DNA from 3 places in the Paenibacillus sp. FSL R5-0713 genome. Region 3 is predicted to be linked to each of the others. Evidence: riboswitches for the same ligand, from Rfam matches in the RefSeq annotation. Region 3 holds a riboswitch; each other region holds the start of a gene.
The links. A riboswitch is a leader RNA that binds a small molecule or an ion and turns the genes downstream of it on or off. The one in region 3 is predicted to bind thiamine pyrophosphate.

Region 1 (4,290 bases), 280 kb from region 3:
CAACAGATGTACGAGCGGGTGGCGAACAACAGCAGCAATGGAACGTACAGGAATGTTCTCACTACGCGCGAGCAAGATTTGAGGCTGATAGCTTAGAGCCAGATCGATTTTACCGGCAGCAACAAGTTTGAGTGAGTCATTGGTATCCGCAGGCATCTGAATGTCGACATCCAGACCTTGGTCTGCAAAGTATCCATTTTCCTGAGCTACATAGATGAAGGAATGTACTGCATTGGGGTACCAGTCGAGCATGATGGACAGTTTATCTTTGGTGTCTGATGCTGGTTCTGTTACAGGCGAGTTTGCTTGCTGTGCATTGGTTTCCGATTCTGTTGTTGGCGTGTTTTTGCCAGCACCCGTGTTGCCGCATCCGCTAACGATCAGCAACAGGCTTATGAGCATAATGGGAAGCAGGGAGTATATACCTTTGTTAGTCATAAATGAAGTTCCTCATTTCATCGTTTGGGTTTGTAGAAAATGGACAGCAGTATGTTAACGGATAAGGTGACAATGTACTGATTGAAGTTAGCTGCTGAAATGGTGCATAAGTTATGTTGTGTAGAGCGTAATTCTTGTAGTAACATCTAAAATCTAAATTCTCTCTACGTTTTATCCAGCTATTTTTTCGCTTCATGGCGCCGAGTGCCAAACCGTTTCTCCAGCCAGGCAATCAGTACAAACAAAACGATCCCGAGCAGGGATAACAGCACAATAGCGGCGAACATCGCGTCCGTGTTCATGTTGCTGGACATGCGGCGGCTGAAGTATCCGAGACCTTTACTGCCACCGAGCCATTCGCCTATCGTTGCACCAACCACGCAGTACACCACAGACATCTTTAGCCCCGAGAAGAAGGCGGGAAGTGCCAGTGGAACCTGGAGTTTGCGAAAAATATCCCACGTGCTGGCTCCCATGGTGAGCAGTAGTTCACGCTGCTCTGGATCGCCTTGGCGAAGTCCATCGTAGGTACTCACCACAATGGGAAAGAAAGCGATCAGGAACACCACCGCAACTTTGCTCCACAGCGTGTAGCCAAACCATAGGATGAAGACGGGGGACAGGGCAATCAACGGGATCGTCTGACTGATTACGATGAAGGGATATAACGCTTTTTCAATCGACCGATTCATATGCATACCAGTTGCAAGTGCAATCCCGGCACCAATGGACAAGCCAAAACCAACAACAACCTCCATCAAGGTAGCAGGCAGATGTGTAGCCAGCAGGAGGTGACGATGCTCATACAGGGAGTTGGCAATCGCCGTTGGGGCTGGAATGATGAAGGAGGGCACCCATCCCATACGCACAATCCACTCCCAGAAGACAAGCAGCAAGAGCAGGAGCCAAAGAAACAGACCATAACGGTCAAGCCAACGCCTTACGCTATTCTTCATGCAGTTTCCCAAGTTATTCTCTCGCATGCAATTGTTCCTCCAGTCGTCGTCTCATCTGAACGAGCGCCGGTTCGTAGATCATGTCCGAATGTCTTGGACGTGGCAAAGGTACCGTCAAATCTTGTAGCGGTTGGCCTTGGCTCCCCGGAGTTAACAGGATAATTCGATCACTGAGTAGCAGGGCCTCTTCAATATCATGCGTAATGAACAACACGGTTTTGCCCAGATCTTCCCACAGCTCCAGTAGCCAGCGATGCATCTCGCGTTTGGTTAAGGCATCGAGTGCGCCGAATGGTTCATCCAGCAGCAAGAGTTGGCCACCTGTCAACAAAGTACGAAGCAGCGCGACACGTTGGCGCATGCCACCCGACAGCTCGTCCGGGTAAGCATGCGCGTAGCCGGATAAGCCAAATCTGTCGAGCCCTGCCATAATGTCTGCGCGAATTTTTCCCTTATCCTGTCGCCCTGGAGCAAGTTCAGCGGGGAGCATGCAATTCTCCATGACGGTTCGCCAGGATAACAGGAGGTCCTTTTGCGGCATGTAGGCCACCTGCCCCAGTCGCTTTCCATCAGGGACCCAAGGAATTTCAATGGTTCCGTGGGTTGGCTCAAGCAGGCCTGCCAGCAGCTTGAAAAGGGTGCTTTTACCGGAGCCGCTGGAGCCGATGAGCGAGACGAATTCGCCGTTGGTAACACGCATCGACACATTGGAGAGCACGGGGGAATCCCTTTTTCCCGGGAAAGCGTAGCTCATGTTGTGAATGGTTATGTTATTATCCATCTCGTTCTGTTCCCCCTTGTTATTCCAAATTCAACTTCAAACTGCGGGATCTTTCATTACACCTGCTGATCTGCCCGCAGAACGCGAAAAAGACCCACCCATTTCCGGAGAAATGAGTGGGTCTGTAAGTTCAATTCACATTAAAATTCATCATCAACATGAAAAAATCCGCTTACTGAAAGGCCGCTCCACTTCCCTCCGCTGGTATGATCCAGATCAGGTTCAAAGGGTCCGAATCATTCGATTCGTCTCAGCCGTAAGGCTCCCCTAGTGCATTGTTCAAGATATGCAGTTATGTGTTCAGCATATATCACATGCAAGTGGAATGTAAAGGGGCGCTCAGAAAGAATGTGAGTACTGATCTGAAAATGGTTCCGTTCGGATTATTAGGATTGCACAGCCAGATTATTCGGGCAGACGCATTAATCCGTTGCCGGAATTGCTCCAGTTTCCTCAACTCCTCTTACTGTGGCAGGTTTATTTAATGAAATAGATACGATACAATATCTACTGAATTTCTATACACTGCTTTCGGGATGTAATCAATGGAAGGGGACGTGTAATATGAGAACGATTGGTCTTATTGGTGGAATGAGCTGGGAGTCATCGTTAGAATATTATCGAATTATTAATGAAGAAGTGAAAAATAAATTGGGAGGATTGCATTCAGCCAAGTGCATTTTATATAGCGTGAATTTTGAAGAGGTCGAGCGTTATCAAGCTGAAGGTGATTGGGAAAGCGCTGGTGAATTATTAGGGAATGCTGCTCAGTCTTTGGAAAAGGCAGGAGCAGAAATGATTGTAATTTGTACAAATACGATGCATAAAGTGATTAAACATATTGAAGAAAAAGTGACACTACCCATCGTACATATTGCTGATGCAACAGCAAATCAAATTCATAAGTCCCATATAAGTACGGTTGGTTTACTCGGAACCAAATATACGATGGAACAAGACTTTTATAAAAAACGAATTGAATTTAATGGTATTAAGGTTTTGATACCGAATGAAGAGGATAGAAAAGTTGTCAATAAAATAATATACGAGGAATTATGTTTAGGGAAAATTGAGCCCTTATCAAGGGATTATTATAAAAAGGTGATCCAAAGGCTGGTTGATGATGGAGCTGAGGGAATCATATTAGGTTGCACCGAAATTGGATTATTAGTAAAAGTAGAGGATTCAGAAGTTCCATTATTTGATACAACACATATTCATGCGATTGAATCTGTTCATTTGGCACTAGCCAAATCATTTGACTCAACCCGATAAACCCGTTCTCTGATTTACCTTGGCTCATGAACTCGATATAATAGGGATGGGCCGTACAGGCCGGATCACAAAATGCAGGTGGGATTGTTCTCCCTCCTAGGCAGAATGGGGACCCAAGTTGAAAACGTTCAAAAAAGTATATATTGAGATCACGAGTATCTGCAATCTGGCTTGCAGCTTCTGTCCGCAGACGCAGCGTGCCAAAGGATTCATTGACCCTGAAGTCTTCAACAATATACTGGAACAAGTTAAACCACATACCAATCATATTTATCTACATGTCAAAGGCGAACCCTTGTTGCATCCCAAAATAGATCTTCTGCTAGATTCCGCACACGAGAAGGGACTCAAGGTGAATATTACAACGAATGGTACACTGCTGCCCAAGACTCAGCATAAATTGCTTGGTAAACCGGCGCTGCGTCAGATGAACTTCTCCCTGCACAGCTTCGATGGGCACGAAGGTTCAACAGATCGTGACGGATACCTGCGTCATATTTTGTCCTTTGTACACGAGGCCGTTAAGCACAATGTCATCATTTCATTCCGACTGTGGAATCTGACGCAGGATAACTTCACGAATGCTCAGATGAATCGAAATCGGGAGACCCTTGAAGTGCTGGAACGTGAATTCAATCTGGACTTCCGCATTGAGGAAAAAGTGGTTCCAGGCAGCGGCGTCAAAATTGCTCCGAATGTATACCTGAATCAGGACCACGAGTTCCAGTGGCCAAGTCTGGATGCACCTGAAGATGACGGCAAAGGCTTCTGCCACGCATTGCGTAGTCAGGCGGCTGTGCTAGTGGATGGAACGGTGGTTCCATGCTGTCTCGATGGCGA
Region 2 (4,290 bases), 280 kb from region 3:
TTGAAAGACAAATGTAGTGATCTTTCTTGTTTACTGGGGATTAAAGTCAGAGGTACTTACGTTACAAATGAGCATACCAGAGGTTGATATCAGCATATTGTTCAAAGATCCTGACTTGCAAAAAATGCCGATATGACAGTCATTATGCGATGTCAGGATATATCTGATCTAATGATTATTCTAGTTACCTTCCTTATTTGGTAGGATTAGGTTGTGAGTTGGGCAGAGGTGCACCTCTGGCGAACTTTCAGTACAAGCACAGGCTTGTACACGATCCATAACGAGAGAATAAGGGAGGAATAAAGTAATGAAAAAAATGTTGACGTTGTTGTTGTCTGCTGGTTTGGTTGCTTCCATATTTGGTGCGGTTCCCGCTGCTGCTGCGCCTACAGTTGTTAATTCAACGATTATTGTTCCAGCGGGCACGACTTATGACGGTCAAGGCAAAACATTTGTAGCCAATCCTTCCACATTGGGTGACGGGTCTCAAGCAGAGAATCAGAAACCGGTATTTCGTCTGGAGGCAGGGGCTACGCTCAAAAATGTAAATATCGGATACCCTGCTGCCGATGGTGTTCACTGTTATGGCAACTGTAATATATCAAATGTAGTCTGGGAGGATGTGGGTGAGGATGCACTCACATTGAAGTCGGCCGGAACGGTCAACATTACCGGCGGTGCGGCGTATAAGGCCTATGATAAAGTATTCCAGATCAATGCAGCCGGAACGATTAACATCAAAAATTTCCGTGCAGATGATATCGGCAAGCTGGTACGTCAAAATGGTGGAACGACCTTCGCAGTTAACATGACGCTGGATAACTCCAATATTTCCAATGTGAAAGATGCTATTATGCGTACAGATAGCAGTGTATCTCAAGGGAAAATTACGAATACCCGCTATTCCAAAGTGCCAACCCTGTTCAAGGGATTTGCTTCAGGTAAAACCAGTCAATCCGGCAATGTCCAATATTAAACGAGAGACTCAATCGCTGGAGTTGTTAAAAATATAAGCTCCACTTAATTGGAAGTAAGCCGGAATATAACGCCAAAAAAAGAGCGTCCCAAGGTCATTGTCACACTGACTTTGAGGAACGCTCTTTGTAATGCAGATGTCACCATAGTATAGTTCTGCTGAGTAATGTTTCATTGTGGAGGCACATATTATTTCTCTCCCGGAACCTCAACGATGACTTTGCCATGCTCGGGGGCAACGGAACCGCTATCCGTGGAGCCCAACTTGTTTATGACCTCATATGAGGTTTCTTCAAGCATGCGAGAGTACTTGAATGATACGAGTGTTTGACCTGCTACGGAAGGACGAGTTCCTGCTTCAGCAACGGCTTTGGTTTTAATAAAGAACAGGTCACCGATAGTTCCTGCATTATTGCTGATGTTGGCCTGCCATCGCAGCAGTGCACTTCCATTTTTAAGAACATAATAACTGACCAGATCGTTATCCTCCACAACGAAGAAACGATCTTTTTTGCCTTTTTCAAAAATGTATTTAATGGAGGAATCCACCGGACCCAGAGGGTTGCGAATATCCAGACGTGTTTGTCCGAGTTCAGAGAAGCGTGGCAGATGAAGTGCGGCTTCGCGCGCCACAGTCAGATCAGAACTGTTATATTCTTTTACAATCGTAGCATCGGTAGTGTAAATGTAGGCTTCCTTGGCCTTCTGATTCCACTGCACCTTCGTACCAAAAGCCTCACCAATGGCACGGAGCGGAAGCATCGCTTTACCATTCACCAGAATCGGGGCGGAAGACAATGTTGCATTTTGGTCATTTTTCTTCATTGTCTTGCTATTAGGTTTAAGGACATAATTATCGCTGCCTGTGCTAATGCTGATCTCTTTTGTTTTGTTATTGTAGCCAAACGTATAGTTGCCGAGGAATTGAAGCTCAGTCAATGCCACGTACATGGTCCCCTGCCGGATGACAACTTCATATTGAGCTTGAACATTGTTAATATAAGCTGTCGGTTTAGGTTCAGTTGCCGCGGCTTCCGCCACAGTGGATGAGAGTAAGGCAGGTGCCGTACCTGCGGTAAGTATCGAAGCGGCAAGGATCATTTTCCATGTTTTGAGCTGCCAAGCAGAGTTATACATTTTCATTACTATCAATCTCCCTTCTAGTATTTCAGACGGACTACATAACCTAAATGTTTCATATTATGGAAAGTGTACAATAGATATCCCCTGTTCATATACCCCAAATGAAGCATGGTGATACTTCTGGGGATTGCCACAAATACCCATCTGATGTACATTAGAAGCAATGAAATAAGTGAACCGGGAGCTCAATGAAGTTGGGCTGAGAGAGTGGCCTTGTGCCGCTGACCGTACATCTGATCTGGGTAATGCCAGCGTAGAGAACATGGATTTGCAATATGTAAGGGTGAAGTGTAGGAATGAACGTGGATGAACTACAGACCTTTTTGAACTGTGGTGGTGTATCTGCCATGGCGGAGAGGGATGGTTGATATTCCGTATTTTCGACATCCACCCAATACATCATTGTGAGGATTGTATACTGCGTGTTAGGCCTGCCCGGAACCGGGGAGGCTTTTTTTGTTTATTTTTAGAGGTTGTTCAACCAGTCTTTTTGAACACACACTTTTACAACCCCACAGGGGACAGAGGAAGGACGTAGAGAACATGGCAACAACAACAGGCAACAAACGATTGAAATTAACGGATATTCTGGTAACCATCGTAATCGCAGTGGTGTTTGGGGTGATTTACAAGATATGGGGACCTACGTATGACTTGATGAAACCATTCGGCGTTCATGCGGAGCAGATGATTTACGGCATGTGGTTTATGGCGGGCACGTTTGCATTTGTCATCATTCGTAAACCAGGCGTGGCTATCTTGGCCGAGGTTGCGGCTTCAACGGTAAGTGCTTTTCTGGGCAGTGAATGGGGCATGTCCACACTGGTGTATGGTCTGTTGCAAGGATTGGGAGCTGAGATCTTCTTCGCAGCATTCCTGTATCGTAAAACCAATCTGTTTGTCACTTGTCTTGCAGCCATTGGAGCCGCAGCGGCCTCGCTTTTGCTGGATTATCAGTATGGCTATATCGATTCACTCTCGGCCTGGAATTATACGTTATTCATCGGTTTCCGCTTCATCGGAAGCATCCTGATTGCAGGAGTGTTTGCTTATTATCTCGCCAAAGCTTTGGAACTGACTGGTGTAACACGTTCACTCAGACCGGTATCCAAACAGGATTATGAGGCGTTGGATTAGATGAGCGGAGAGGGGAATTCGCAGGCGGTAAGTGTGACGAATCTAAGATGCAAGTTCCCGGGAGAGAAAGCCTTGGTATTTCAAGGCTTGTCTCTTTCTGTGCGTCAAGGGGAGAAAGTGCTGCTGCTTGGACCAAGTGGCTCCGGTAAATCGACGTTATTACAAATCTTGAGCGGTCTGATACCTCGTTCGGTTGAAATTCCGATGAAATGTGATGATATTCAGGTTCCCGTCAAAGCAGGAGTGGTCTTTCAAGATCCGGATACCCAGTTCTGCATGTCCTTTACGGATGAAGAGATCGCATTTGTTCTGGAAAACCGAAGTATTCCGCGTGAAGAGATGCCTGCTCTGATTAAATATTATCTGAAACAAGTGGGGTTATCCTTGGAACAGAACCGTGTATTGATCCAGTCCATGTCTCAGGGGATGAAGCAACGTCTTGCGATTGCCTCGATGCTTGCCATGGACCCGGAGGTATTGTTTTTGGATGAACCCACGGCACTGTTAGATGATGAGGGGACTTCCCAGGTGTGGGATACCGTCAAACGGATCGCCAGTGATAAAACGATCATCATCGTTGAACACAAAATAAACGAGATTGTAGATATGGTCGACCGCATCATTGTCTTATCACCTGAAGGAAAGATTGTGGCGGATGGGCCAGCACAGCAGGTATTCACGGATGAACGGAGCAAGTTGAGGGATTATGGAATCTGGTATCCAGGCGTGTGGGAAGAGCATGAGCAGGAGAGGGTAACAAAAGAAGAAGAGGGAACTTATGGAGAGCTTCAAGCGTGTGAGAATCAGGGGATCTCAACCTTGGAAGCACAGCAGTCGTCTGGCTTATCTGATGCAACGGAGATTTTCCCCGTATCTCATGTATCATCCTTATCGCCTGTATCGTTAGCCGATCAGCCTGCACTGGACTTGCAGCAGTTCACTGGATGGCGTGGAAAAACACCTTTCATTCAGGTGGAACAGGCCAAGGTATGGCACGGAGATTGGATTGGTATTGTCGGGGCCAATGGAGCTGGC
Region 3 (4,290 bases):
CATTCTGGTCACGTGTACCCTGTTTGCGGCAGTACTGGAGCAGGAAGCCACAGAGGTCCCTGTGCCTGTGATTGGCATAGATGATCCGCTATTGCAGAAGTTGCGGCGAGTACCAGGAGATTACATCATAGCCTTCACCAACCCGGCAACCATTGAAGGAACGATGGCACGGGTGAATCAGGCGTTACAGCACAAGGATGAGAATGGGCAGCCACACGTTGCCAAGGCATCTCAGACGGAAGTGGTGTGTATCCCTGGGACGTTTGAGTTAATTATGCGTGGAGATCAGCAAGGGTATCTCGAAGCGGTACGTGAGGGATTACAGCAGATTGCTGAGCAGTATCCGGGTAAAACGGTAGTGGCAGCTCAACTGTCTATGGCTCCCGCTGCTGCACAGGTTACTGCAGACACAGGCATTGCGATCCATAGTCCGTTGGCATTGCTTGCGGCGCATTTGGAGAAGAATTTGGGCATAGCACCGCAATGAACTCACTTACTAACTAACACCACTAATTAACGAGGTGAACTAATATGCATTTCCTCTATATTGTTGTTCTGTTTATCGTAGGTTTTTCCTGTTCTGCATTTCTATACGGAGGTGCCCCTAAACTTAGTGATGCCCTCCTATTTGTTATCACAGGCATTTTATATAAGCTATGGACCACGAACAGTCGCAAAGCTAGTTTTGAACAACACGGAGAGCGCTCATAGAGTTTAAAATCATATCATTGAATCAAAAAAAGCCGTTCTTCTCTGCAATGACAGAGAAGAACGGCTTTATCACTATTTCAGATTGCCAAGGTTAAGCTGTACCAGCGCCTAGGACCGTGTCCGATATTCCTCAGCCTTTTCCTGCATGCCCGCTGCTACAGCCTCATTCTCGGACAATCCTTTATCCGCCGCAAAGGCACGAATGTCCTGCGTAATGCGCATGCTACAGAACTTCGGTCCGCACATCGAGCAGAAATGAGCTTCTTTGGCCCCTTCTGCCGGCAACGTCTCATCATGGTAGGACAGTGCCCGTTCCGGGTCGAGTGACAGGTTAAACTGATCCCGCCAGCGGAACTCGAAGCGTGCCTTGGACAATGCATCATCCCGGCGCTGAGCACGCGGATGGCCTTTCGCCAGATCAGCGGCATGGGCCGCGATCTTGTAGGCAATAACCCCTTCCCGTACATCATCCTTGTTAGGCAAGCCCAGATGTTCTTTTGGCGTGACGTAACAGAGCATCGACGTGCCAAACCAGCCAATCATAGCCGCACCAATGGCGGACGTAATGTGATCGTATCCCGGGGCAATATCGGTCGTCAGTGGCCCCAGAGTGTAGAACGGTGCCTCTTGGCATATCTCCATCTGTAGATCCACATTCTCCTTGATCTTGTGCATCGGTACATGCCCCGGGCCTTCGATCATTACCTGCACATCATGCTTCCATGCGATCTGCGTCAGTTCCCCGAGCGTAGCCAGTTCCGCCATCTGAGCTTCGTCATTCGCATCGTAGATGCTGCCTGGACGAAGTCCATCTCCCAGCGAAAACGCCACATCATACCTTTTCATAATCTCGCAGATTTCTTCGAAATGAGTGTACAAAAAATTCTCCTGATGATGCGCAAGGCACCATGCTGCCATAATGGACCCGCCCCGGGATACAATACCTGTCATCCGCTTGGCGGTCATGGGGATATAACGCAGCAGCACACCTGCATGAATCGTAAAGTAGTCCACGCCCTGCTCTGCCTGCTCAATGAGCGTGTCTCGGTACAATTCCCAGGTCAGCGCTTCCGCTTCGCCATTCACCTTCTCCAGTGCCTGATACAGCGGCACCGTACCAATCGGTACAGGTGAATTGCGGATGATCCATTCCCGGGTGGTATGAATGTTTTTACCTGTCGAGAGATCCATCACGGTATCCGATCCCCATCGTACCGCCCAGGTCATCTTCTCAACCTCTTCCTCGATGGAGGAAGATACGGCAGAGTTACCTATATTGGCATTGATCTTCACGTGAAAATGACGACCGATCAACATCGGCTCACTCTCTGGGTGATTGATGTTGGATGGCAGAATCGCCCGTCCACTTGCCAGCTCCTGCCGCACAAATTCCGGTTCCACCCCTTCACGGATAGCGGCATACTCCATTTCTGGTGTAATGACGCCCTGCCTTGCGTAGTGCATCTGGGTGACACAGCGCCCAGCCTGAGCACGCAGTGGTTGTCCCCGAAATCCAGGGTATTCCTCTGCCCCGGCTCTCCGCCCTCCGGGCTTTAGTCCGTTATCCTCGGGTTGAACGGCTCTGCCATCATATGCTTCAACATCACCGCGTTCCATAATCCAATGATTTCGGAGCGCGGGTAACCCCTTCCGAATATCCATCTGGAATTCGGGATCAGTCATGGGGCCGCTCGTATCGTAGACACGCAGCGGTTCGTTATGCTCCACCCCTTGGGGAGTATTCGTGTCATGAAGGGCTATCTCACGCTCCGGTACAACTATGTCCGGCCGTGAGCCCTGAATGTAGACTTTGCGGCTACCCGGAAAGGGCTGAACCCGTCCGGCCGCTCCTGTTTCCTTTTCCACCTGCTGACCGTTATGTTCCTGTTCCATCGCTTGTTGTCCCGTTTGGTTTCCTGTACTCATGTTTGCTCGTCTCCTCCTCCGTGTTCGTTCACTTGGTTTGGTTGGCATCGTCATCAGCTCGCTTACGCACCTGTCCCAAATCATGCAGAGCGCAGAGAAGAAAGAGCGATCCTACACCAGACCAAGGGGGAGACATTATTCATGTACAGTTAACGACAGAACGGAGGTTACCACAGATCATAAATCTATAATGATTGCTCTCTCCAAGCCCACTTTTGCAGGTTATTGAAAAAACAGTCCATGGAATGTGTATTATCTCGCCCGTCCACTGTATATAAAAAAAGCCGGCCCCCGAAGGAACCGACTTTAATGCCCATCACCAATAATGCTCCTGGTTGCAGCTCCATAACGGAGTCCTGCAAGAGTCACACATGTGGTGGTTGTGGTCATATCGCCGATTACTTCCCTACGCTGGTATGATCCAGATCAGGTGCAAAGGGTCCGGAATCTCATGCGATTCCGTCTCAGTCCGGACAATTCGGACTCCCCCAGTAACGTTAAAAGTTGCGGCATACATAAGCCGCTGTTCATATTCAATGAAGCTGACCCCGATGGGCCGTCCATTACAGAGTAGCGCAACCGGAACATAAAAACAACCTTTATATTCCAGAACACCAACCCAATTGGAGAAAAACCTTACATCAATATCAGGATAACATGAGCCCCATCTGCGTAGCAGCTTCCTTTAGCACAGGTGCGTATTCGTGCAAAGTCTCCTGCGAAAGTCGGCTGACAGGCCCTGAGACCGAGAGAGCAGCTGCAATATTGCCTCGGCGATCCATAATCGGTACAGATACCGCTGCAGCTCCCGGCTCACGCTCCTCATAACTCGTCGCATATCCGTTATCCCGGATATCTCCCATTTGCGCCAAATACACCGCCGGATCAATAAACACCGGCCACTCCGGCCCGTTCATCAGTTCCTCACGATCCTCGTCCGTGGCAAACGCCATCAAGACTTTGCTGGATGCGCCAACAGACAGCGGGAGTCTAACACCGACTGGAGCGACTCGGCGAATCGCCTGATCACTTTGCACCGCCTGAATCCGAATCCGTTCACTGCCATCCCGCAGGTACAGACTCACGGTCTCCCCCAATCGATCTCTCAGTCGCTCCATCGCAGGCAGCAGCAGAATAGCGGGATCATCACTGCGGGACATATGAGCCGACAGCTCCCAGATTCGGATGCCTAGTCGATACTTCTCTGTTGCTGCATCGCGGATTACGAATCCTCGATCCTCCAGTGTAGCCATCAAGCGGTGCACTGTACTTTTGTGCAGGCCGATCTGGCTGGCAATCTCGGTGAGTCCCAGATCACTGCGTGTGGTAAAACATAATAATATATCCAGCGCCCGTTCCACAGCCCGGACGGTTAACTTGCGATCTTCCATGGCATAATGCCCTCCTCATGTTTCATCACATGAAACTTGGTTACATAAATTATATGAGAAACGGTCTCATCTGTAAACCAAAAAGAGCCAAAATTGAAATAGACCAACGTGTAAAATTTTCCTTTTTATAAGACTTAATCCCCTGTAATTTACACACTAAGGTAATGTTACCCATATATCTTAAGAACTATATAACAATTGCGTAACAAATGCCCTCAATCAATTGACTTTGACTATATTGGAACATACGATAAAGATATAT

Region 1: another riboswitch for thiamine pyrophosphate. It lies ahead of MKZ12_RS04450 (ABC transporter ATP-binding protein); the one in region 3 lies ahead of thiC (phosphomethylpyrimidine synthase ThiC).
Region 2: another riboswitch for thiamine pyrophosphate. It lies ahead of MKZ12_RS04475 (ECF transporter S component); the one in region 3 lies ahead of thiC (phosphomethylpyrimidine synthase ThiC).

Annotation. Positions count from the first base shown of each region.
Region 1 is NZ_CP150229.1:984,441-988,730, forward strand. It holds gene MKZ12_RS04440 (ABC transporter substrate-binding protein) at 1-438, opposite strand, end outside; gene MKZ12_RS04445 (ABC transporter permease) at 618-1,421, opposite strand; gene MKZ12_RS04450 (ABC transporter ATP-binding protein) at 1,408-2,175, opposite strand; TPP riboswitch at 2,352-2,454, opposite strand; gene MKZ12_RS04455 (aspartate/glutamate racemase family protein) at 2,740-3,450, shown strand; gene MKZ12_RS04460 (radical SAM/SPASM domain-containing protein) at 3,569-4,290, shown strand, end outside.
Region 2 is NZ_CP150229.1:988,927-993,216, forward strand. It holds gene MKZ12_RS04465 (pectate lyase) at 308-976, shown strand; gene MKZ12_RS04470 (copper amine oxidase N-terminal domain-containing protein) at 1,165-2,118, opposite strand; TPP riboswitch at 2,285-2,395, shown strand; gene MKZ12_RS04475 (ECF transporter S component) at 2,662-3,255, shown strand; gene MKZ12_RS04480 (ABC transporter ATP-binding protein) at 3,256-4,290, shown strand, end outside.
Region 3 is NZ_CP150229.1:707,911-712,200, reverse strand. It holds gene MKZ12_RS03335 (hypothetical protein) at 1-487, shown strand, start outside; gene thiC (phosphomethylpyrimidine synthase ThiC) at 820-2,604, opposite strand; TPP riboswitch at 3,024-3,137, opposite strand; gene MKZ12_RS03325 (IclR family transcriptional regulator) at 3,285-4,028, opposite strand.